DNA from 2 places in the Listeria sp. LM90SB2 genome. Region 2 is predicted to be linked to the other one. Evidence: a T-box and tRNA genes for the amino acid it is inferred to sense, from the RefSeq annotation. Region 2 holds a T-box; the other holds one or more tRNA genes.
The links. A T-box is a leader RNA that pairs with one kind of tRNA and senses whether it is charged. The one in region 2 lies ahead of serS (serine--tRNA ligase), so its partner is inferred to be a tRNA-Ser.
Positions count from the first base shown of each region.

Region 1: it encodes a tRNA-Ser, which carries the amino acid that the T-box ahead of serS (serine--tRNA ligase) is inferred to sense. The anticodon was not compared.

Region 1 covers NZ_CP046449.1:692,862-705,471, reverse strand. Annotated here, with positions in the region: gene GL301_RS03395 (heavy metal translocating P-type ATPase) at 1-771, opposite strand, end outside; gene GL301_RS03390 (aldo/keto reductase) at 1,037-1,954, opposite strand; gene GL301_RS03385 (DUF3267 domain-containing protein) at 2,018-2,551, opposite strand; partial or broken gene GL301_RS14460 (hypothetical protein) at 2,734-2,968, opposite strand; gene GL301_RS03380 (hypothetical protein) at 3,092-3,277, opposite strand; gene GL301_RS03375 (hypothetical protein) at 3,307-3,978, opposite strand; tRNA gene GL301_RS03370 (tRNA-Ser) at 4,520-4,609, shown strand; gene GL301_RS03365 (class I SAM-dependent methyltransferase) at 4,678-5,271, opposite strand; gene GL301_RS03360 (Rrf2 family transcriptional regulator) at 5,284-5,700, opposite strand; gene GL301_RS03355 (HAD family hydrolase) at 5,805-6,509, opposite strand; gene GL301_RS03350 (class II D-tagatose-bisphosphate aldolase non-catalytic subunit) at 6,599-7,867, opposite strand; gene GL301_RS03345 (PTS fructose-like transporter subunit IIB) at 7,894-8,202, opposite strand; gene GL301_RS03340 (PTS fructose transporter subunit EIIC) at 8,217-9,278, opposite strand; gene GL301_RS03335 (PTS sugar transporter subunit IIA) at 9,279-9,731, opposite strand; gene GL301_RS03330 (BglG family transcription antiterminator) at 9,733-11,763, opposite strand; gene GL301_RS03325 (cysteine hydrolase family protein) at 12,124-12,610, opposite strand, start outside.
Region 2 covers NZ_CP046449.1:2,789,834-2,802,443, forward strand. Annotated here, with positions in the region: gene lde (multidrug efflux MFS transporter Lde) at 1-338, opposite strand, end outside; gene GL301_RS13880 (SH3 domain-containing protein) at 455-802, opposite strand; gene fsa (fructose-6-phosphate aldolase) at 821-1,465, opposite strand; gene GL301_RS13890 (Crp/Fnr family transcriptional regulator) at 1,606-2,295, opposite strand; gene GL301_RS13895 (ABC transporter ATP-binding protein) at 2,625-4,352, shown strand; gene GL301_RS13900 (TfoX/Sxy family protein) at 4,406-4,657, opposite strand; gene serS (serine--tRNA ligase) at 4,677-5,960, opposite strand; T-box leader at 6,019-6,241, opposite strand; gene GL301_RS13910 (pyridoxamine 5'-phosphate oxidase family protein) at 6,294-6,713, opposite strand; gene GL301_RS13915 (anthranilate synthase component II) at 6,843-7,415, shown strand; gene pabB (aminodeoxychorismate synthase component I) at 7,412-9,118, shown strand; gene GL301_RS13925 (ABC transporter ATP-binding protein) at 9,280-11,001, shown strand; gene GL301_RS13930 (ABC transporter ATP-binding protein) at 11,001-12,610, shown strand, end outside.

The DNA of each region.
Region 1 (12,610 bases), 820 kb from region 2:
AGCAAAATGAGGCAAGAACATCATTACTAACACAAATAATAGAACTGCTTTTACATACGCATCCTCAAATCGTTCAATAAAGCGAGCGGTTTTCGAAGGTTCACTTTGAGCCGATTCTACTAAACGAATAATCTTACTAAAAATCGTATTATCAAATGTTTGCGTTACTTTGACCGTGATGGCGCTGCTTACATTGACCGTCCCGCCAAACACATCCGCACCAACTGTTTTCGTCGCTGGCACTGATTCCCCATTAATGGCTGCTTCATTTAACGTGGTTGACCCTCGAACAATGACTCCATCGATTGGAACACTTTCTCCTGGCCGAACGAATACCATATCATCCAGTTGTAACTCCTTTGCAGCCACTTCCTCTAAATCTCCATTAGGAAGCAAACGAAAGGCGCGTTCTGGTTGAAATGCCATTAATTTCGTGATTTCGCGCTTACTTTTATTGGTCGTATACGTTTCTAAAGCGCCACTAACCGAGAAAATAAAAATAAGTATGGCCCCTTCAAACCAATAACCAATAATAGATGCACCGGTAGCCGCTAAAATCATTAAGAGCTCCACATTCAACTTTTTCGTTTTGATAGTCGCTTGAATGCCTTCTTTAGCTTGCTCAAAACCACCGATAACAAAGGCACTTAGGAAAATAACCGCTGTCCAAAAGTCGCCAACATCACTGCCGACCAAACAACCTATCACAATCAAAATCCCGCTAATACCCGTCGTAATAAATTGCCAATTCTGCTTCATCCATTCCTTCATTATGCTCATCCTCTCCAAATGATAATGATTCCCATTACCCTAAAAAACACAAAAATCTGCTTTCGCAACCGCGAAAAACAGATTAAACAATAATTATTATAAATAAATATAAAAACATGCGTCCTTAACTCACTTGTTATTATAGCACTTTCCTAATGACATATCAAACTAATTGATAAAATTATATTCTAATTGAGAATGAATTTCACTATCACTCCAATACATAAAAAAACACTTGAGCATAATGCCCAAGTGTCTGATCTCATTAAGGTAATTGGTTGCCAGCCGCACGGTAAATTTCATACCATTCTTCGCGACTAAGTGTTACGTCAGAAGCTTTTGCAATATCAGCAATTCTTCCCGGATTCATTGTACCAACCACTGTTTGGAAGCTCGCTGGGTGGCGCTGAATCCACGCAACCGCTATAGCTGAGTTAGTTACACCTTTGTCAGCAGCAATTTTGTCGATTACTTTGTTCAATTCAGGGAATTTATCGTTATCCAAGAAAACTCCTTCAAAGAAACCATATTGGAACGGGGACCATGCTTGGATTGTCATGTTGTTTAAGCGACTATATTCCAAAATACCGCCGTCACGATCAAGTGAAGGATCAATCGTCATATTCACATTAAAACCAGTATCAATCATACCCGTATGCATAATGCTAAATTGCAGTTGGTTGGCGATTAATTCTTGGTCTACATATTTTTTCAGTAGTTCAATTTGACCTGGATTTTGATTACTTACGCCGAAATGACGCACTTTTCCACTTTTCTCTAATTCTGTGAAAGCTGCCGCTACTTCTTCTGGTTCGAAAAGTGTATCCGGACGGTGAAGTAAAAGTGTATCTAAATAGTCTGTTTTCAGGCGCTTTAAGCTACCTTCCACAGAAGCAATAATGTGCTCTTTTGAAAAATCAAAGAATCCTTGACGAATTCCACATTTTGATTGAAGAATCATTTTTTCACGAATAGTTGCATTCATATCAATTGCATCAGCAAAAACTTCCTCTGATTTACCGCCGCCATAAATATCCGCGTGGTCAAAAAAATCAATGCCATTTTCAAGTGCTGTATTAATCACTTTGTTGGCATCCTCTTTACTAAGATCCGCCATTCTCATACATCCTAGCGAAATTTCTGAAGCTGTTAAAGCGCTATTTCCAATTGTTATTCGTTTCAAACTAAGCACCTCTTTCTAAAAGTATATCCTTATTCTAACACTTTGTTGTAATCGTTACCAAGCTTAACCTTCTGAATAAAAATTAATGCCTTTATCCGTATCCTCCACAACGATTCCAGCCGGTTGATTAATCAAGAGAATGCAGTAGTAAAAATCCCCAACACAACCAGACGTATGTAACGCAAAAATTAAATAAAGAACCGCTTCATTCACCCCAAGAAATCGCAGAAAAATGAACAAACCCGTAAGAACGATAAATGGCGCAATCGAAATAATAAAGAATTGTGCTTTCGTATAAAATGCTCCGGGGCTTCCAGCATAAGCCATCCCATTTTTAAAACCAAATTTCACTTTTGCTTCTGGACGAAATGCTTTAAAGAAAATCCCGTGTACGGCTTCGTGAATAACAATTGCTACTGCATAACCACCAAACATCCAAATAATCCCCATAAAACCATTCGTAATTGCAAAACCACCTGAAAAAACAATTCCTAAAACAGTTAATATGAGTACAATAGCAATCGCAACAATATTCAAATTCATAACCAATTTTTTATTTTCTAGTAAATTAATTTCCTGAATCAATTTTCTTTCCATCCAGACCGCTCCTTTTATAAAAACGCTGATATTTTCGTTATTACAATTATACAATACTTCTTGTCAGCATTCTATGTCATAGTGGGGAAATACCCAAGTCCGGCTGAGGGAGGTGAAAAGTTTTTCTTTTGTCGGTTTCTATAAATTTTTACAAGCCTTTGAATCGTTAAAGCTATATACTCTCATGTCACAACCTTACAAACAACAATATCTTCTATATTAATATCAATTAATCGTTCGTCAAATCACTTTAATTAACCTATGTTTCTTTCGTGATCTAAATTAACAGGAACTACATACTTGTATTGCATATGATGATTGTTCTTTAAGTATAATGTTTCTATTGACCAATTACGTTTAAGTACATCTGCTAAAAGATATAGAATGTTCTATAATGTAATCAATTATATTATACATGTTTGTCATCTCTTAATAACATCTTACGAACAAACGCACTCAAAACCAAGTGGGAATGATTAAAAGAATTCTACACATAAATAAAAAGTAGGCAGGATAATTTTATCCCAACCTACATTTTGTTTATTTAGCTTTGATTGATTTCTTTGCATTTCGGTATCTTAAAGTTTGGAATCCTGTTCCAAGAAGAGCTATGAACCCTAGTAACAATAAGATTATACTTTCTGTTGCAAAGTAAATAATAATACACATTAATACTACAAGGGCATATACACCAATGAGCCACTTTTCCATTTTCACTTTTTTCATAACCTAAGCCTCCAATACTATATCAATTTTCAACCGTACGGACGATATTTATGTGTAAATGTCTTAAGCAGTCCAGTATAGTTAGATTTTTTATAAATAGAATAATCATTTTTTATTTCCCTTGAGTAACTATTATAATATTGTTTAATTTTTATATAAACCTCTTTACTCGGGGCATAAGATTTCAATGTTAGTAGCATACCTGCTACTGTACTAAATACTCCAACGGGTCCTCCAAGCAAACCAGCTAATGACACTGCAATAGATGCACTTGTTTTCTTTAGTGACATTTTTGTTTTAAACGTCGTAACATATTTATAAGCAGAGGCTTTTAATAATTGTCTCGATTCTTCTTTTACCTCTTCACCTATAACTTCACCATTTAGGTAAATTAAGTTATCCTTTTTAATCATTGTGTCTATAGTGCCATCTGGATTTGTAATAGTAGATTGCATATGATTTTTTGAAAATTCAATTGAAGTTGTTTCATTTGTCTCTTTATCCAGTACTTGATATTCATCATTACTAATTTCTTCTACGACAAGCTCTTCTGTTTCAATTGTTTTTTCTGTTGCATTAATCCCTTCGCTAATCTCTGAGGTCTCATTCGCCAATGCTGAAATAGACGGAGAAACAGGCAAAATAATGAGCGTAGCAATAAAGATTGGTGCAGTGCATTTAATAAGTTTTTTCATTTCCATTTATGTACCATCTCCTTTATATGTCTTACACATGTAATGTATCATGAAAAGCCAATGTATAACCAAAAATGTAATGAAATGCCCGATTCTTGTCGTGAACGACCAAAAGTGAGGGTTATTGATACTTATTCTTACACATATTGTGTAACTTTGTGATTTTTTTTGCAAAAAAAGCCACACTTTAGCTTGTTATTCATTATTTATGCAGCCTGCTACCTAAGTGTCATAAAAAATACATATTTAACTGATGCATAAGTTGTTTTTTATGTAAAAATCCTTATTTATTTAATTTTTTATCATATTCCATAAAATCCAAGTGAATAAAACAGTATAATTATTCATTAAACCTAAAAATTATTGATTCTTAATAAATATGCTTGTAATAATAATCTCATACTCTAATTTTTATACTCATGTCACGCAAGAAAAGAAAGATTCCACTGCTTCTCTTTTTCCTAATTTTATGCTAAAATAAAATCTGTTGAAATTGATTTTATAGTCAAAAACATTCAAACATCCTCGAAACATTGGATATCAACATGGAGAAATACCCAAGTCCGGCTGAAGGGGACAGACTCGAAATCTGTTAGGCGGTGTATGCCGCGCCGGGGTTCGAATCCCCGTTTCTCCGTAGAAATAAAAAGGTTCACGCTTAAAAATAGCTTTGATTGCTATTTTTAGACGTGAACCTTTTTGCTGTTACTTCTTCACCGCAATACTCACATACATACCCTCATCCAACTGCCAATTCTTCACCACTTCAAACCCAAATCCCGCAAGCTCTTCCTTCAATTTCTCCGCAGAAATCTGAATTTCCATTGGTGGGCCTTTTAAATCAGTCCCTTTCGTGTCAAATTCCAAACTAGCAAAGTAGCCGCCAGTCTTCACAACTCTACTCACTTCGCGCAAAACATCTGCGAGCGAATCTGCTTCATGTAACACGAGCGATGCGAGCACAACATCCACGGAATTTGCCTCAAGTGGAATATCATCCATGCTGGCTTCTAACGTTTCTACATTAGCCAAACCTGCTTCCTTCGCTTTTGACTCAATTAATTCCAACATTTTCGCATCTAAATCTAATGCAAAAACTGTATTATCAACGAATTTTGCAGCTGGAATTGTTAAAAATCCTGTTCCCGCTCCTAAATCTAAAATACTTGCTGTTTTTCCGATTGGCATTGCCTGCAAAAAATCCTCTGGCGACAGCACTTCACTCCGCTCTGGTCGATCCAAATAATCTACTTTCCGCTTAAAACCAGCTTCCCCGTGATGATTATGATGATGTTTCATTTTAGCACTCCTTTAATGTTGATGTTTTTCAATTTCTACGACAATACTACCTACTGTTTGTTTGCTTAAATAATCTTCCATTTGTTGCTCCGCCTTATTCATCACTTCGCCAATCAAGCAGTGCGGCTGGCTTTCGCTGTGGTTTTTAGGGTCACAATGGAAAAAGGCGCCCTTCCCTTCAATCGCTTGAATGACATCAAGAAAACTAATACTACTTGCTGGTTCCGCTAACTTATACCCACCATTGACGCCTGTTACTGATTCAATAAAGCCAGCTTTCACTAGCATCGTCAACACTTTAGATAGATAAGTTGGCGACACATTTTGCTTGGTTGCAAGTTCTTTCACACCGACAGACTTTTCTGGTGACAAATTAGCTAAATAAACCATCGTATGTAGTGCATAATTGGTTGCTTTGGAAAATTTCATATTTTCACCTTCTTAATTAAAGACTTAACCACTCTATAATATCTCTTATAATCAGAAGTGTCAATTCATAACTAAAAAACCTTTTCCAAAAATGGAAAAAGGTCTTAAAATATCTCCTGTAAAATTGCGAATAATTGTTGCTCATTTTCAACACAATAATCTGGCTGAAATGCTGCCTCTGTTGGTATCAAATGTCCTCGTCTATTCAACCAAATTGATTTCCAACCAGCACTTTTTGAACCGATAACATCATTTTCGAAAGAATCGCCAATATAATAGGTTTCGGCACCCTTAATACCGATTTGTTCTTCTACTAGCTTAAATATTTTCTTGTCTGGTTTTTCAATACCGACTTTACCAGAAATGAACGTGTGCTCGGTTGGAATCCAATCATTGATTTGTAAATCATTTATTTTATGTTGTTGATGTTCTTTTGGTCCGTTTGTAATGATTCCCATCGTGATTTCGTTCTTTTTCGCCCATGTGAGAATTTCTTTAATCCCTGACGTAAGTTCGATTTTGCGTTGGTTTTGTTCGTAGGCGTGTTGAAAGGCTTCTGCTTCTTTTTTAGTAATTTGATAATCAAAATCATTTAGCGCCTGCGTAATACGATAAACGTGCATTTTTGCTTTCGGCATTTCGCCTTGGACAACGCGGTGATACACTTCATCACTATAAAATCGACTTTTAATATATAAATTTTCGATTTTCAGGTGGTCCGCTTTTCCAAAAACAGTTTTAAATGCGTTTTCAAATGGTTTTAATTGGTCATAAACTGTGTCATCAATATCAAAAATTAAATTAATCATCATTTCCTCCTGCAAAATTCACTCCTTTTACTCTACCATTAAATCAAAAAAGTAGGAAGAGCCTAAGCAAAGTGCTTAGACTCTCTACATCATTTAGCTAATTGTTTAATTCGGGTTGTGGCTCCTTTTAAATTGTAACATTCGGAGTAGTTGCGGATGGGACGTTTAATATGATCAATTACAAAGCGTTTTCCATCAATATTATTCGCAGCTAAATTAGCATATAATGTGTGGATTTCTTTCTTAACCATTGCATCATTGAATGTGTAATGACCTGCGATATCTAGGATTTCAAGTGATAAATCATCATCTTGCATGATTTCATTGATAGTAATATCTTTTTGTCCATCTAACATCCATTTGCGCCAGCGTTCACTTTTAATCGATTGAATGAGTAAAACTTCTCGTGCGTTAGAAGGAGTTTTGATTAAGCCATTCTCTACTAATTTTTGCTCTAACTCAACTAATTTCAAATACGCGCGAGTCTCTTCTGTTCCGTATTGCGGGGCTACATTGGTCGCTGTTATTTCTGATGGAATATGTTCTAAAAGCGTAACGTCATCCAGATAATCGCCATTATGCTCTTTCAAACCGACACCATATTTTTTTGCCATCTGAGCTAAGTCATAGGCGTTTTTGAAATTAAAGTGACCTACTTGCTCGGTTTTACGAGTTAATGTTCCCGTTTGCCCAACGATGAAAGTCGGTAATGGTAAATTTCGTTTTTCCAATTCCACTTTTAATTGCGTAATGAACTTTTCATACGTTTCTGTTGAAGTTAGCCCGCCGTTTGTTTCTTCCGTTCCAACTTCATAACCGATTTCTGGTAGCCCACGTTTTTTTCGTTCTTCCTCACAAAATGCAATTAAATCAACCGTTCTTTCCAGTACAGTTTCCAGTGGAATAACTTTTCCCACTTCAAAAGGGTCTTTGGTCGGGTCAATCATTAATAAGTCAAAGCCAGCTTCAATATCCGCTATATAAGATTTTTTTCCTAACGCCATCGCCTTTTCTGTTGGTAAGTGATCATTTCTCTCTTGATCCCGTTGCCAAGGGCCTCCGTGATCACGGCATACATAATATAGCCCATCAAAGTCCACTTCTTTAGCCACTTCTTTAATTGCTTCAATAAAGCTAAATTGGTTCCAGCCATTAACATATCCACCACCAAGTTCATCCGCATCTACTTGATTACGACTTGCAATGAACATAAGCGGGTAATCATCTTCTTTCGCTAATTCAAAACTTGCTTGTAAAAGATTGCGAGACATTGGTCCAACGCCGATAAGTGTAGCGCTATCTCCTGTTGTTTGTAATTTCAAAAGTGCTTCTACTGCTTTTTTTATTGGTAATTTCAATTAATTTTTCCTCCTAAAATCTGATTTCATTCGAACATGGTTTGTAACTTTTTAATTAGCGCGTCCGATTTTTTTATAATTTCTGAAACGCTCATTTTGACCACTTTTTTCCCTTTGAATCGTTGGCTTTCTCTTATTTCGACATCATTTGTGATAATGACACAATCTGCTTCCTCGATTTCTTTTGCAGTTAATTTATTTTCGATACCAGAGGAGCCTTGTGTTTCTACTTTAATAGTGACGCCCATTTTTTTTGCGGAGAGTTCGAGTGATTCTGCTGACATATACGTATGTGCCACACCGCTTGGACATGAAGTTACTGCTACTATTTTCATTGTTATCATCCTTTCTAAATGTCTTCAAAATTAATATCTAAGTCATCTATGTCTTGCCCTTCCTCCAGTGCCTCGTCAAGCTCTGTAGCATCTTTCTTCAAAATTCGGAGCATAATTGCCGTCACAACTGCCCCAAGCGCAATGGAAGCAATATAACCAATCCGGTTATCAACTACAGGTAAAACGATCAAACCACCCCAAGGCGCGTGATTTAAACAACCAAATAAGAAAGCCGAAACGTTCCCTACAATCGAACCAACCATAATCGATGGAATGACCCGTAATGGATCTGCTGTTGCAAAAGGAATTGCTCCTTCTGTTATACCAACGCTTCCCATTAAAAGTGCTGCAATTCCCGAATCTTTTTCTACGCGAGTAAATTTCTTTGGAAATAGAAGTGTTGCTACGCCTAAACCAATTGGCGGTACACAAATCGCTACACCAACTCCGCCCATTAAATATGGGAGTGTATCTACTTGGGTTTGTGCAAACGTTGCTGCTACTTTATTTACAGGTCCACCCATATCAAAGGAAATCATCGCACCAAGAAGTGCACCTAGCGGAACTTTTGCTGCCCCTGATAAGCTATTTAGCGCATTTGTCATCCAATCCATAAAACCTGAGATTGGCTCTCCGATGAGGAAAACGATAATTCCACCCGTAATCAAAGTCCCAAGTAATGGATAAATGAAAATGGATCCTAACGTTCTCATCGAAGGTGCTAATTTAATTTTCTTTAATTGAATTACGACAAAACCAGCTAAGAAACCAGCGATAATACCACCGATAAATCCTGCACCAATTTCGTTTGCTAAGTATGCACCAATCATCCCAGGTGCCAGCCCAGGTTTATCTGCCATACTAAAGGCTATGTAGCCACCAAGAATCGGAATGAATAAAGCCAGGCCTGCTGCACCAATTTGGTTGAGTTTTGCTAACCAGCCCGCATCAGGAACGGCAGCTTGTCCGCTCAACATAACGGATAGCGCAAACAATATCCCCCCAGCTACGACAAATGGAATCATATACGAAGTTGCTGTCATCAAATGTTTTTGCAAAAATTTAAGCGTTCTCATTTAGTTATCCTCCTTCACACTTTTGTTTAATAGTGCCACTGTTGCCGTGTCGTCTAATTCACTCAATTTTGTTCGAAAATCTTCATGCATTAATAGTCTTGCTAGATTGGATAGTACTTTTAAATGTAAATTATTTTGGTTATCTCTAGGAACCGCGATTAAAAATACAATTTGGACAAATTCTTCCTCTTCAGTCCACTTCACAGGTTTACTTAATTTCCCAACAACGACGCAGGGTTCTTTTACGCCACTACTTTGGGCATGAGGCAAGCCGATTTCGTGTCCAATGTATGTGGATAATGTTCGTTCGCGTTCTAAAATAGCCTGTTCAAACAGGGATTTATCTGCCAAATAATCAGCTTTTCCTAAAATATTCACTAATTGTAGAATCGCCTCTTCTTTAGTATTTACATTGATGTTTGAAATAGACAAGAAGTCGATTTTCACACCCATATTATCTAACCTCCTCTTCATATTTTTTTATAATTCTATCTGCATCAATCGGATTTTTTGCTTGTTCTAATTTAGAAATAAAATCTGTTTGATAAGTCATTTTAGTTAAGGTAATAATTGCTGGAATTTGCTCTTTTTTATCTTTACTGGCGAGAATAAAAATGACTTTGGCTTGCTTCTCTCCAAATATAACCGGCTGTTCACTAATCAAAAGAGCCATACTATTCATCCGAACTAACTGGCTGTCATTCCCGTGAAACAAAGCAAATTCCTCATCTTTAACGGAATAAAAGCCTAGTTCTTCTTGAATTTGTTTGATATTCTCCGCATAAGCTGGAAGTACGAAATGATTATCAGATAGTAGCTTTGTAGCACGCTGAATGGCTTCTTGCCACGTTAAACTCTCTGATATAATCTGAATCGCATCTATTCCAATTAAATCACTTAACCCTAACTTTCGATTCGGAATACTAACATGCCCATAACCCAGTTCTTCCTTAATAACGCTAATAACTTGTTGCTTCACAGTGCCATCAAGGAAACTAAGCCGCTTATTAATCGCAAAGTAACTAGTCAAAATATTCTTCTTTTTTAAGCCTTGCTTTTCTAACTCCACTAAATCACACTCTTTTAAAACTGGGCTTACTTTGACAGTCGGTTTTGGTAGTGGGGTTGTCACTTTTGCTGTTGTAATGACTAAATCCACATCTTCCCAAGCAGTAAAATCTTTTAACATATATTCGGGGATGGTTGCGACAAAAGCGATTTGATACTCGCTATTTAGTGTATCTTTCATCATTGCAATTGCTCCGTAGCCAAGACCACAAACAAGTAATACATGCACCTTCTCCTCGCGCTGATTACGCTGAATACTCGCTAAAAAATGAATCGCCAACAAAGATATTTCACTCTCATTTTCGACGCTCTCAAGTAACGGGATAGTTTTAACCACCTTGCTTGTTGCTTGTAAAATATAGAGAAATTCAGTTGGAATAACATCAAAAGTATCTTCGTAAATTTGTACATTCCCTCTCACTCTTTCAATCAGTGGAGCTACATGATTTAGTAATCCTTTATACAAAATCGCATCTTCTAAAAAAGGCAAATTAAGTTCTTCACTCATAGATATGATTAGCGAATTTACTATCGTTTCTGTTGTAATTAAGTCCATTTCTTCATTCAAGCTTGCATACTTGTTCGTGAAAAAAACAAAGCCGACTAGAATATTTAACTGCTCCTGACTAAGCTCGTAATCTAATATCACTTCCATCCCTTGAATTAATTGGGAATTAAAAATTGGAAGTACCAGCTTTGCATCTTTAAGTGGATTAGTGACATCATTTTTTATATACCAGCAAAAGACTAAAATATTCGCTAAATACCAATAATACGATTCATCATTTAAAATCCAACCCATTTGTTTCAAAAGTTGCTTAGACCACTTGTTCACGCCATTTATATCAATGTTTTTAAGTGATACTTTCATCTCACCTAACATACATTTTCTATAAAAGTTTGTTTCTATATCTTCGTTTGGGATAAAATCAATGTAATCTCGCAAAATCCGAACGCGTTCATTCAAGAGAGCGTTTTCATTGCCGATTAATTTATAGCCTTGTTTATAAACCAATTGAAGATTCAACTTTTGCAACTGTACTTCCATTAACAATAAATCTTTTTTAATCGTAGTTCGCGAAACATTCATCCATTTACTTAAATGTTCCAAGTTCACCTTTTTAACATTGAAAAATAGCAAATACTGTAAAATATTGATTCTTTCCTGCGGAGCAAAAATATAAGTTTCTTTTTCCTCCAGTGCTAATTTGGCCAAATCAGCTGGTATAACTAACCTCCCTTTTCCCTCCTTCAAAATTGGTTTTAATTGATTAAGCGTAAGTGCGTCATTTATATTGTCGATATCATATCTAACTTTCCGCTCAGATATTTCGAGTTTTTTACTGATACCCCGAATACTCGACTCACTTTTGCCTTCTAAATACTTTATGATTAGTACCATTCTGCCACTTAACATCTCTATCACCTCTTTATACTAGTTGCGATAAAATGATTTAGAAGGCTTGCTCCTAATTCCATGTTAACGCCCTGTAAGCACTTCCACAATTTACATAATACGAAATAATTTTTTACAAAAACTACAAGTCTAGCTATCTCCTTTTCTAAAATTCAATCTAAAACGTTAACTAGTTCACTGTTTTATTATAACGGTTGCTCGATTTACCAACTAGACGGCTTTTATGCAATTTGGCTAAAGAAAAACCGATCCAAGGAATTCTTGAATCGGTTTTATATATTACTTACTATTTTTTTAAATGCTGCTGTTTCCCAAAAAAAAGAAAGAAGTGGTAGATTTATACAATTTCTTTCTAATTTATCAATTATGTTCCATTTCATTAATCGTTTCTTCCATAGATATACAGGTCGCGTAACGCTCAGGCCACATCCATTCATTATAGTACTTGTAACTATTCTCCCCTGACATAAAGTGGTTATCTTCCGTCGAATTGGCATGGGCGGGAACGATCATGTGAAAACCATGTTCAAAGCCACACTTCACCGTGGCATCGATGCAAAAATCAGTTTGCAACCCGGCTATTACAATTTTTTTCGTGCTTTTTTCTTTTAAATATTCAAGTAAGCCTGTTCCTTTAAAAGCGCTATTAACGCTTTTATCAAAAATTCTTTCGAGTGTGGTTGGTTGGAATTTTTCGTAAATTTCGAAGCCTTCTTTTCCTTCTGTAAGTTCTGTATTAGGTCCGTCGTCATGTCGTATATAAACTATTTCTATTTTATTTTTTCGAGCAGTGACGATTAATTGTTCTATATTGGGTACAAGTGAATCGAAATTGTATAGATTATTC
Region 2 (12,610 bases):
GAAAAAATCCCCATTAATAAGCGCAAACCAACAAATTGGTATACATTGCTTACGAGTCCCATCAGAATCATCGCTATCGCCATACCTAGCGCAGCTCGCAAAAGCATAATTCTCCGCCCTTTTTGGTCAGCTAGTTTACCCCAAATTGGTGACATAATAGCTGATACTAAAAAGGTCGAACTGAGTGCAATCCCTGACCACATGCTTACTTGACCCGGATTATGCACTCCTAATTCTTCAATATACAATGGTAAAAATGGCATGATTAAATTTAATCCGGTTCCGGTTAGAAAGCACCCCACCCAGACAACATACAAATTCTTCTTCCAATTTTCCATAAACCCACCTAGATTCTTCTATCGTTATCCTTAATTATTCCACAAAAAAAGCGAAAGTAAAACTAAACCCTTCGCTTTTTTGCTATATTTGCGTAAAATGTTTCACGTGGAACATTTTATGCTTCTAAATTTCCTCGTGGTACCCAACCAGCTTCATTCTCTTCTGTTACGCACCAAACCCAACCATTAAGTTCACGATTACTTTCTAATTTATCGCCTGGTTTAACATTTAATTCGCGCGCAGAGTAGTCTTCTGATACGGTTCCACTCTTTCCATCATTACTCAATTGAATAATTTGTTTAGGAACCCAGCCTTCTTTTCCGGTTGACTTCACTTTACAAAAAATCCAGCCTGGATATTCTGTATCTTCTTCAAACACCCAAATAGACTCATTTTTATTCACAAAAAGGGGATTTGGATATTGACTAACATGTTCTTTTTTCACGACAAATGTTTGATTCATAGTTAGAAACCTACCTTTTTATTTTTTCGCCGCTTCCCAATCTGCAAGAAATTTGTCAATCCCACTGTCGGTCAACGGATGTTTTAGCATTTGTTCGAACACTTTAAATGGCACCGTAGCAATGTCAGCTCCGGCTTTGGCACATTCAATAACGTGGATTGGGTGTCGCACACTTGCTGAAATAATTTCTGTTGGAATCCCGTGAATCTCGAAAATATCCGCAATGTCACGAATTAGAACTAAGCCATCGTCGCCTATATCATCTAATCGACCTAAAAACGGTGATACGTATGTTGCGCCAGCTCGTGCTGCAAGCAAGGCCTGTGTGGCAGAAAACACAAGTGTTACATTGGTTTTAATGCCTTCTTCTGTCAACACTTTTACAGCTGCCAAACCTTCGCCTGTCATCGGTATCTTTACAACCATATTCGGATGGATTTTTGCAATAACTCGACCTTCCGCAATCATCTCATCTGCTTCTAAACTTACTACTTCGCCACTAATCGGTCCGTCAACAATGGATGTGATTTCTTGAATGACCTCATTAAAATCGCGACCTTCTTTTGCAACAAGTGATGGATTTGTCGTGACTCCGGCAATGAATCCCATTCTGTTAGCCTTTTTAATCTCTTCTACGTTCGCTGTATCGATAAAAAATCTCATTAAAACATCCTCCTTTTCTATCAAGCGCTTTCAATTACAGAGCCATTATAACGCAAAAATTTAAATAATGCTTTTGAAGTGCTTTTCCACAAAAAAAAGAATGCCACTGAGCATTCCAAAAAGTTTCACGTGAAACAAAATTATAATCGAGTTTTGTCCATCACTAGGAGAGGCTTTGGTCTATTTCTAATTATATCCTCTTTAATTAAATGCATGACTGTATGAGCCACGTATTCTCGTGATGTATTTGTGTATCTTGCAAGTACTTCTTGCGTGATTTCTCTTGGTAGCAATATCCCGTTATCAGAAAACGTTCCTAAAGTTTGAGCGCATTTGAGAATGGCTTTGCGGATTCGTTCTTCCTTTTTCAAGAAGCTTAGTTTTGCAAATGTATGGGCTTCACGTAATTCTTCTGCCATCACTTTAATCATAAAAAAGTTGTTCTCATCTTTTTTGTCGAAAATAGAGAACAAGAAATTGCTATCTACTTCCATAACTTCTCCGTGACCTAAGCTCTGCATCGAAACATGCGGACTCCATTCATCGTAAAAAAGATGATATAGTCCAAAACTATCTCCTTTTTGCAAGAAACGAACAATGCTTTCTTTATAGCTTTCTTCTTCCATTTCTGCATCTTCCTCTACAATCATCCCGTATATGCCGCTTAGAACAAAATATACTTTTGTTCCAGCCGGACTTAAACTTTCTAGAACCTCACCTTTCTTGGTGCTGATAACCGAGCAGTAGTCTTTGTAACTTGGATGTTCAAAGCACAACTCCATTAATTTGCTAACCGTTAGATTGGATTCAAGCTCTTTTAAGAATAGCATATTCTCTCCTTTGCTATATTATATTGAAGAAACTCTTCGTAATTATATCATAAAGGCTGTATTCAAAATCCTATTCACAGTCAGTCATAAAAAGCTAAAAACCTAATTAAAGATAAATATATTACAACTTTTTATAAAATACTTAATTTATATCTCGTTTTTCGTTAGTGTTTTATCCTAAATTCGAACTTTTTGTTACTTTTATTAAATATTTAAAGTCAGATAATAATTCAATAACTACCACTTTAGACTGGTTTATTTTTAGATAAATTGATTATACTTAAAAAGTAAGTAATTTATGGATGGGTAACTCAGGAAGGGTGAAATGAATGGATCAGAAAAAATATAGTTGGCGAAAATTTTTCCAATTACTTATTAGCGCAAAACCTGCGAATTGGATAATTTTCTGCGCTTTATTTGCCAGTGTGATAACTACAGTTGCCGGCCTTGTTGTGCCACTTTTTACAAAGAACTTAATTGATGGCTTTTCAATAGCTTCACTCGATGTAAAAATGATTGCTTTAATTGTGTTGGCATTTGTTTTACAAGCTATAACGAATGGCTTCTCGATTTTCTTACTTAACTACATGGGTCAGAAAGTCGTTGCAACGATTCGCGAACGTTTATGGAAGAAAATTGTGCATTTACCGGTTTCTTACTTTGATAATACAAAGACTGGGGAAATGGTAAGTCGCATGGTAAATGATACAGTGGTAGTGAAGGAGCTGATTGCCGACCATTTTCCGCAATTTGTAACGGGGATAATTTCTGTTGTCGGGGCGATTATTATTTTGTTCTTCATGGACTGGAAAATGACACTCATTATTTTAGTGGCCGTTCCGATTACTGCGCTAGTTGTTGCACCACTTGGTCAGAAAATGTTTAAAATATCTAAAGGTCTTCAAAATGAAACGGCTGACTTCACTGGTTCCATTAGCCAAACGCTATCAGAAGCTAGGCTCGTAAAGGCTTCGAATGCGGAAACACTAGAAACCGAAGCTGGCCATCAAGGAATTAATCGCCTATTTGGCTTTGGTATTCGTGAGGCGAAAGTTGTTGCTGTGCTTGGACCGCTAATTTTCTTTGTTGTCATGGGGGTTATCGTTGGCATCATCGGTTACGGTGGGATTCGTGTTTCAGCTGGAACGATGACTACTGGTACCCTCATCGCCTTTTTGCTCTATCTGTTCCAAATTATCGTTCCTGTCACTTCTTTCGCAACATTCTTCGCCCAACTTCAAAAAGCAAAAGGCGCAACAGAACGAATTGCGGATATTTTGAATGAAACAGAAGAAGATTTCGACGCTGGTAAAAAAGTAGATGTGAGCGGAAAAACCATTCGCGCGTCTGATATTTCCTTCTCCTATAATGAAGGTGAGCCTATTCTAAAACATGTTTCTTTTGATACAAAACCCGGAGAAGTTATCGCATTCGCTGGTCCAAGCGGTGGAGGTAAATCAACCTTATTTGCGATTTTAGAGCGTTTTTATCAACCGAAAACGGGAGAAATTTTAGTAGGCGATATTCCCCTTTCCGAGATTTCGATCAATTCCTGGCGAACACAAATTGGTTATGTCTCCCAAGAAAGTGCGATGCTTTCTGGTACAATTCGCGATAATCTTTGTTATGGTTTGGACCGAGAAATTACGGAAGATGAGCTATGGAATGTAGCAAAACTAGCTTATGCTGACGGCTTTATTTCCGAACTTCCTGACAAAATGGCAACCGAAGTCGGCGAACGTGGCGTGAAGCTCTCAGGTGGTCAAAGACAGCGAATTGCCATTGCTCGAGCATTCTTGCGTAATCCTAATATCCTTATGTTAGATGAGGCTACAGCTAGTTTAGATAGCCAATCCGAGCAAATCGTTCAACAAGCTTTGGCAAACTTAATGGAAGGTCGAACTACTTTTGTTATCGCTCATCGCCTTTCTACTATCGTCAATGCCGACCAAATTCTCTTTATTGAACACGGGGAAATAACTGGTCGTGGCACACATAGTGAATTAGTTGCTTCCCATCCACTTTACGCTTCCTTTGCAGAACAACAATTAAAATAACTATTTCCCGGGAAATAAAAAAACGACGATGCGAATATGCATCGTCGCTTTTTCTATAAGGATTGATGAAACTTTTTGAGTTCGATTTTCTTTGCTTCGTCTAAACCATGCCACCTGATGCCTTGAACGGCTCCCTCAAGCGCATATAGTTCACTTAGACAAACGCTTGAATCATTTTCCCAAATACGTAAAAAGGCTTCTTTGCTTCCAACATCTTTTAGCTCGCCGGGAGTTTTTATTCCCGCTTTGATTAAATCCTGCTCCAGTACTTTGCCAATGTTTGGTAATTCGCTAAGGTTCGCCATTACAGTTCCTTCTTCCATATTATTTTGGTAATTCTATTTTCTCGATACCGCCCATGTAGCCTTGCAATACTTTCGGAATGCGTACAGAACCATCTGCATCTTGGTAGTTTTCCAAAATAGCAGCGACTGTACGACCTAGTGCTAACCCGGAACCATTTAATGTATGCACGTATTCCGGTTTGCTCCCTGGTTCACGGCGGAAACGAATGTTAGCGCGTCTTGCTTGGAAGCTTTCAAAATTACTGCAAGAAGAAATCTCACGGTAAGAATTATAGCTTGGAATCCAAACTTCTAAATCATATTTTTTAGCAGCAGTGAAGCCTAAATCAGCCGTACACATGCTTAATACGCGATATGGTAATTCTAGGCGACGCAATACTTCTTCTGCGTTTCCAGTTAATTTTTCAAGCGCCGCGTAGGAATCTTCTGGTTTAACAAATTGAACTAATTCCACTTTGTTAAATTGATGCTGGCGAATTAAGCCGCGCGTATCACGACCAGCAGATCCCGCTTCAGAACGGAAACATGCGCTAAATGCTGTATATTTTCTTGGTAAATCTTCTGCTTTTAAAATGTCTTCGCGGTGGTAGTTTGTTACTGGTACTTCCGCTGTTGGAATAAGGAAATAATCTTCTGCTTCAATTAAGAAAGCATCTTCTTCAAATTTCGGCAATTGACCAGTTCCAGTCATGCTCGCACGGTTCACCATGTACGGTGGTAACATTTCTTCATAGCCATGTTCATTCGAGTGCAAGTCCATCATAAAGTTAATTAGCGCCCGTTCCAGTCTTGCACCTAATTTTTTATAAAAGACAAAACGGCTACCAGTTACTTTCGCAGCATTTTCAAAATCAAGAATATCTAAGTCTGTTCCTAAGTCCCAGTGAGCTTTTGGTTCAAAATCAAATTCGCGTACTTCGCCCCACTTGCGAATTTCCACGTTATCGTCTTCCGATTCACCAACCGGAGTAGACTCATGCGGAATATTTGGAATCGACATTAAAATCATATCTAACTTCTCGTCGATTTCTCTTAGCTCGATGTCTAATGTTTTAATACGATCACCAACGACACGCATCTCTTCAATTTTAGCATCTGCGTCTTGTTTTTCGCGTTTTAATTTAGCGATTTCTTGAGACACTTCATTACGCTGACTTTTCAGCGCTTCTGTCTCCACGATTAGCGTACGGCGACGTTTATCTAACTCACCAAATTTCTCGAATTCACCAAGGTCTTCCCCGCGATTTTGTAATTTCTGCTTTACTTCATCAAAATTATTACGTAACAATTTAACATCTAACATGCTAACTCCTCCTTTATTTTTTCCATATAAAAACTCCCGTACTTTCCCGAATTAACAGGAAAGGGACGAGAGTTAACCGCGTTGCCACCCTTATTGGGACTTCAAAAAATCCCCAGCTTCATTTAGGTTTAACGGACCCAACCGGAATGATTTACTCGCAAAATTATGCTTTCCACCACTCACTCCAAGATGGATTCATAAGGAAACTTCACCAGTTCACACCACCCACTGGCTCTCTTTAGAAATTCTGCCTCATTACTACTTCTTGTCTTCGCTTTTCGTATTAATTTAAAGTTATTCTATCGCATATCTGCTTAAATTACAAGCAAATCTTTAACCGATTAAATCGAGCGTGTCTGGACCGTCATCATCAGAATTCAATATTCTAATTTGTTCAGGTACAATTTTTATAACGACAAAGGACGGTGAATCTTCGCCTTGGAACCATTCTTTAGAAATGTTTTCCCAAATGCGTTCTTTGATTGATTCATCTTCTTCAAGAGAAGCCAAACCATTAATTTCTAAAAACGCAGACCCTGGGCTTTCGTAACCAATTAAAACGGATACATGTGGGTTTCTACGTACTTCTTCTGTCTTTGGTAATTCTTTGCCAGACGGTGTGTAAAGGGTTAAACCATCGTGCAGAAACGTCATATATCTAGCATGAGGATAGTCTCCTTGTACGGATGTTAATACACCCACTTGATGTTGTTCCAAAATGGCAAGAATCTTATCTTCTAGTTCATTTTTCATCTCAAACACCTTCCTTTGGTTATTTAGTGTACCTTTCCACTCGGCTCCCGGCTTTAAACATTCGGGCTTGTTATCTCTCTAGCTATTTGCTATAAAAGAGTATAACCGTTTTAACTAGGGGGATTTAAAGTGATTTTAATCATCGACCATAATGATTCATTTACATATAATTTATACCAATATTTTTTAGAGCTTCAAGAGGAGGTACAGGTTGTTTCTGCTACTAATTTTTCGCTTGAAATATTTCAACAACTCGTTCCCGAAATGGTAGTTCTATCACCAGGGCCAGGTTCACCGGAAGACTTCCCTGTAAGTTTAGCTCTACTAGATAAAATTCAAGTTCCTATTCTCGGCATTTGCCTCGGTCATCAAATGATTGCTCATTTTTTCGGGGCAAAAGTGGTGCCGGCAAAAGTCCCGGTTCACGGAAAAACAAGTATCATTTCGCATACTGGGGAAGGGTTGTTTGCAGAGCTTGCACCAAAGTTCCAAGTAACGCGCTACCATTCTTTAGTTATTGATCCTGCCACAGTTCCCGCTAATTTAAAAGTAACCGCACTGACAGAAGACGGCGTTATAATGGGACTAGCTCACGTATCAAAACCGATTCACAGCGTCCAGTTCCACCCAGAAGCAATCCTATCTGAAAACGGACATGCAATACTTGAAAACTTTATACGATTAGGGAGAAATGTTAAATGAGCTTATTACGATTTGATTTTGAAGGCGACACAAAAATTTTTGAAAATCCACTGTATGAACTAGTTACGCATGATTTAGCAGAAGTTCTTCCTATAATGAAAGCAGCCGAAGAAGCCCAAAAATCAGGAAAATACGTCGCCGGTTTTGTCAGTTATGAGGCCGCGCCTGCTTTTCGAAGTAATTTAAAAACAAAAAAACCGAGCGGAAACATGCCCCTCGTCTGGTTTGGTGTATACGATAATTTTAACGATACAGCTACCGAAACACCAGATTCCTCGCCGCTCTCTTTTAAAATGAATACTAGTTTCCCTGAATACGCCGAGAAAATAGAGCAAATCAAAGCTGAAATTGCAGCTGGAAATACTTACCAAATAAACTACACCGTGCGACTTCAAAGTGATGTGCCAAACAGCTTTTCTTCTCAAGCGACTTATGAAACGTTACAGCAGATTGGAAAGGCGAATTACACCGCCCTACTTTCAACCAGTGACTTTGAGATTATCTCGGCTTCACCCGAGCTCTTTTTTAAATGGAAGGAAAATCTTCTAACGACACGCCCGATGAAAGGTACTATTCGCCGCGGAATAACGGAGCAAGCGGACTTAGAAGCACATGATTGGCTAAAAAACGATCCTAAAAACCGTGCAGAAAATGTGATGATTGTCGATTTACTACGGAACGACCTTGGGATGATTGCTGTACCCGGGAGTGTCAAGGTTCCTAAGTTAATGACGCTAGAACCTTACCCAACTGTTTGGCAAATGACTTCAACCGTTACAGCAGAAACACCTCCTGAGACTGATTTAACAGCTGTTTTTAAAGCACTCTTCCCATGTGGCTCAATAACTGGTGCGCCTAAAGCACGAACAATGGAAATTATTTCAGAACTAGAAGATTCTCCTCGTGGTGTTTACTGCGGAGCAATTGGCTTTTTAGAACCTAACGGAAATGCGATTTTCAATGTACCGATTCGTACTATTGCTATCGCAGACAACAAGGCAACTTATGGTGTTGGTGGCGGTATCGTCTGGGATTCGGAAGCCGCTAGCGAATTTTCCGAAATCCACGCAAAATCAGCTATTTTAGAAAAGACGACAAAATTTTCTTTAATTGAATGTTTGCGAATTGAAAATGGTGAGCTTTTCCGAACCGAATATCATTTAAAACGACTACAAACAAGCGCAGACTTTTTCGGTATTCCTTTTAATAGGGAAGAAACAGAGAAACTATGGACCAAAACTGCGCAAAAAAATACGACCGACACATACAAAATGCGCTTTTTATTACATCCTGATGGCGCACATGATCTAGAACTAACAAGAATTGATACAAAAAACAAGCGAATAACAGCGCAACTTGCTGATAAACCAGTCCCTTCGAATGATTTATTTCTCTATCATAAAACGACTCATCGAAAGGTCTATGAAAACTTAAAAAATACTCAAACCGAGGAAACACTACTTTGGAATGAACGGGGTGAACTGACAGAATTTATTAACGGGAATATAGTTCTAGGTATAAATGGCTGTTTTTTCACGCCACCAGTAACTTCAGGTCTTCTTTCAGGGACAATGAGAGCAGAACTATTAGCTAAAAATAAGATTTCCGAGAAAACACTAGCAAAAAAAGACCTTTTAGAAGCGGACTATGTGTGGTTAATTAATAGCGTAAGAGGATTTATAGAAGTAGAAATCAAACAATAAAAGAATAGAAATTTCACAATTTAAAAATGAAATAATTTGTCAAATTCGCCATATTTTCGCCACATTTATAATTTGTGAAAAAATTACTTGCAAATTTTCACAATCTATATTAGAATATGTGTTCGCACGTTTTTATTTCCGTTTTCCAAGGGAGGAAAATCATGAAAGTATTGTTTCACCATCTAAAAAAATACAAGCTACAAGCGACACTATCTACACTGTTTGTAGTAGTCATGGTTATCTCACAACTATGGCAACCAAAGTTACTTCAGCAAGTCCTAGACGCCATCATGAAAGATGATATGGATGAAATCTCATCCATCGGCGCACTTTTAATCGGTATTGCCGCAGTCGGCCTTATCGCCGGGATCCTAAACACAATACTTTCAGCCAAAGTCGCTCAAGGCGTCGGTGCAGATATTCGTGAATCTAGTTTCCGTAAAATCCAAACATTTTCATTCAGCAACATCGAAAAACTTTCGACAGGTAATCTAGTTGTTCGACAAACAAACGACATTACCCAAGTTCAAAACTTAGTGATGCTTTCACTACAATCGCTTACGAGAATTCCGATTATGTTCATCGGGGCTTTTATTTTAGCGATGTTTACTTTACCTGAATTATGGTGGGTAATTATTGTACTCGTTGTTCTTGTTGTTCTGATTGTTGTATTCACATTCGGGTCTATGGGTAAACATTTTGCCATTATTCAGAAGTTAATTGACCGAGTGAATTCTATTGCAAAAGAAAACCTTGCTGGCATGCGCGTAGTTAAATCTTTCGTGCAAGAAGATAATGAAATCAGTCGCTTTACAACTGTCAGTGACAAATTAACTCGCCACACAATCATCGTTGGAACGCTTTTCTCTGTAATGATTCCTGCATTTATGCTCGTTTCTAACTTAGCAATTGTTGTTTCTATTTTCTTTGTAGGCGATATGGCTGCAGATAATCCTGAAGTTATCGGAGCTATCGCATCATTCATGAACTACTTAATGCAAATTATGATGGCAATTATTATTGGTGGTATGCTGATGATGATGGCTTCTCGTGCGCTTATTTCTTTGAAGCGTATTACCGAAGTTCTGGAAACAGAACCAGATATTACTTACAATGAAAGCGCGCCAGAACAAGATTTAGAAGGTACAGTTGAATTCCGTAACGTTAGTTTCAAATACGACGGTGACGATACGCCTGCTCTGGAAGATATTTCATTCAAAGCAAGTGTTGGTGAGATGGTCGGTATTGTTGGTGCAACAGGTTCTGGTAAATCCACTCTTGCCCAACTAATCCCCCGACTTTACGACCCAACGGAAGGTGAAGTTATTATCGGCGGAACGAACCTAAAAGATATCAACAAAAAAACGCTTCGCAGCACTGTTTCCTTCGTGCTCCAACGCGCGATTCTTTTTTCCGGAACAATTGCAGACAATTTACGTCATGGTAAAAAAGACGCAACTGCAGAAGAAATGGAACACGCAAGTAAAATAGCACAAGCGAAAGAGTTTATCGACAAACAAGCAAAACTTTATGAAGCTCCTGTTTCCGAACGTGGAAACAACTTCTCCGGTGGACAAAAACAACGCCTTTCGATTACACGTGGCGTTATCGGTTCCCCGAAAGTCCTAATCCTCGATGACAGCACAAGCGCGCTTGATGCAAAATCCGAGAAATTAGTGAAAGAAGCGCTGAATAAAGAGCTAGACGACACAACGACTTTCATCATTGCACAAAAAATCTCTTCTGTTATTCAAGCAGATAAAATTCTCGTGTTAGATAAAGGTAAACTCGTTGGCGTCGGTTCCCATAAAGAACTTCTAAAAGAAAATGAAACTTACCGTGAAATTTACGACACTCAAAAAGGCAAGGAGGTAACCGCATAATGAAAGAGTTTAAACAAATTAGTCGCTTTTTCTGGCACTATCTGCGGGGGTATAAACCTCAACTTTTTGTCATTTTAATTGCTGTAGTTTTTGCGACATACCTTCAAGTAAAAGCACCACAATATATTGGTAACGCCGTTCAAGAACTTGGAGATTACGTTGTTAATTTAATGCAAACGGGTGTTGATGACAAGAGTGACTTCATCCATATCATTTGGATGCTGATTCTCTGCTACGTACTCCTCGCTGCTGCCACTTTTATCCAAAGTATCATTATGACAGGGGTAGCTGGTAAATCGACGAACAGAATGCGTATAGGACTTTTCCGCAAGATGGAAAAACTATCAATCCGTTTCTTCGATAGTCGCAATGATGGCGAAATGCTTAGTCGTTTCACTAGTGACTTAGATAATATTTCCAACACACTAAACCAAGCATTGATCCAAGTACTATCCAACGTCGCGCTAATGATTGGTGTTATCATCATGATGTTCCAACAAAACGTGGAACTAGCCTTCGTTACTCTAATATCTGCTCCATTTGCGATTATTATTGCGACAGTGATTATTCGAAAAGCCCGCAAATTCGTTGATATTCAACAAGATGAACTAGGCGTACTTAACGGCTACATTGACGAAAAAATCTCTGGTCAAAAAATTATTATCACAAATGGCTTAGAAGAAGAAACAATTGACGGCTTTGTTAAACAAAACAATATCGTTAAAAACGCAACTTACAAAGGTCAAGTTTACTCCGGTTTACTTTTCCCAATGATGCAAGGTATTTCCCTATTAAATACAGCTATTGTTATCTTCTTCGGTGGATGGTTAGCTCTAAACGGCGACCTTGAACGCACAGCCGCTCTTGGTTTAATCGTTATGTTCGTTCAATATTCACAACAATTCTATATGCCACTTACACAAATTTCGTCCCAGTACAGCTTGCTACAACTAGCAATCACTGGTGCGCGCCGTGTTAGTGAAGTATTTGCAGAGGAAGAAGAAGTAGAACGCGAAAACTTACAAACAATTGATGGTATTAATAAAGGTGTCAAACTAGATCACGTAGATTTTGCTTATGACCCTGCAAAACCAGTTCTAAAAGACGTTTCGATTGATGTAAGTAAAGGTAAAATGGTTGCTCTTGTCGGTCCAACTGGCTCTGGTAAAACAACTGTTATGAACCTTCTTAATCGCTTCTATAATGTCGATGGTGGCGCGATTCTCTTTGATGATATCGACATCCGCGATATTCGCCTAGATTCCCTTCGTAAACAAGTCGGTATCGTGCTACAAGATTCCGTGCTATTCACAGGAACCATTCGTGATAACATTGTTTTCGGTAAGCCGGAAGCAAGCGACGACGAAGTAATCAACGCTGCAAAACAAGCTAACATCCACGACTTCATTATGAACCTAGAAAAAGGTTATGAAACAGAAATCAGTGATGAAAACAATATTTTCAGCGTTGGTCAAAAGCAGCTTATGAGTATTGCGAGAACTATTATTACAAATCCGTCTCTTCTAATTCTAGATGAAGCGACAAGTAATGTAGATACCGTAACCGAAAGCCGCATCCAAAAAGCTATGGACAACGTAATCTCTGGCCG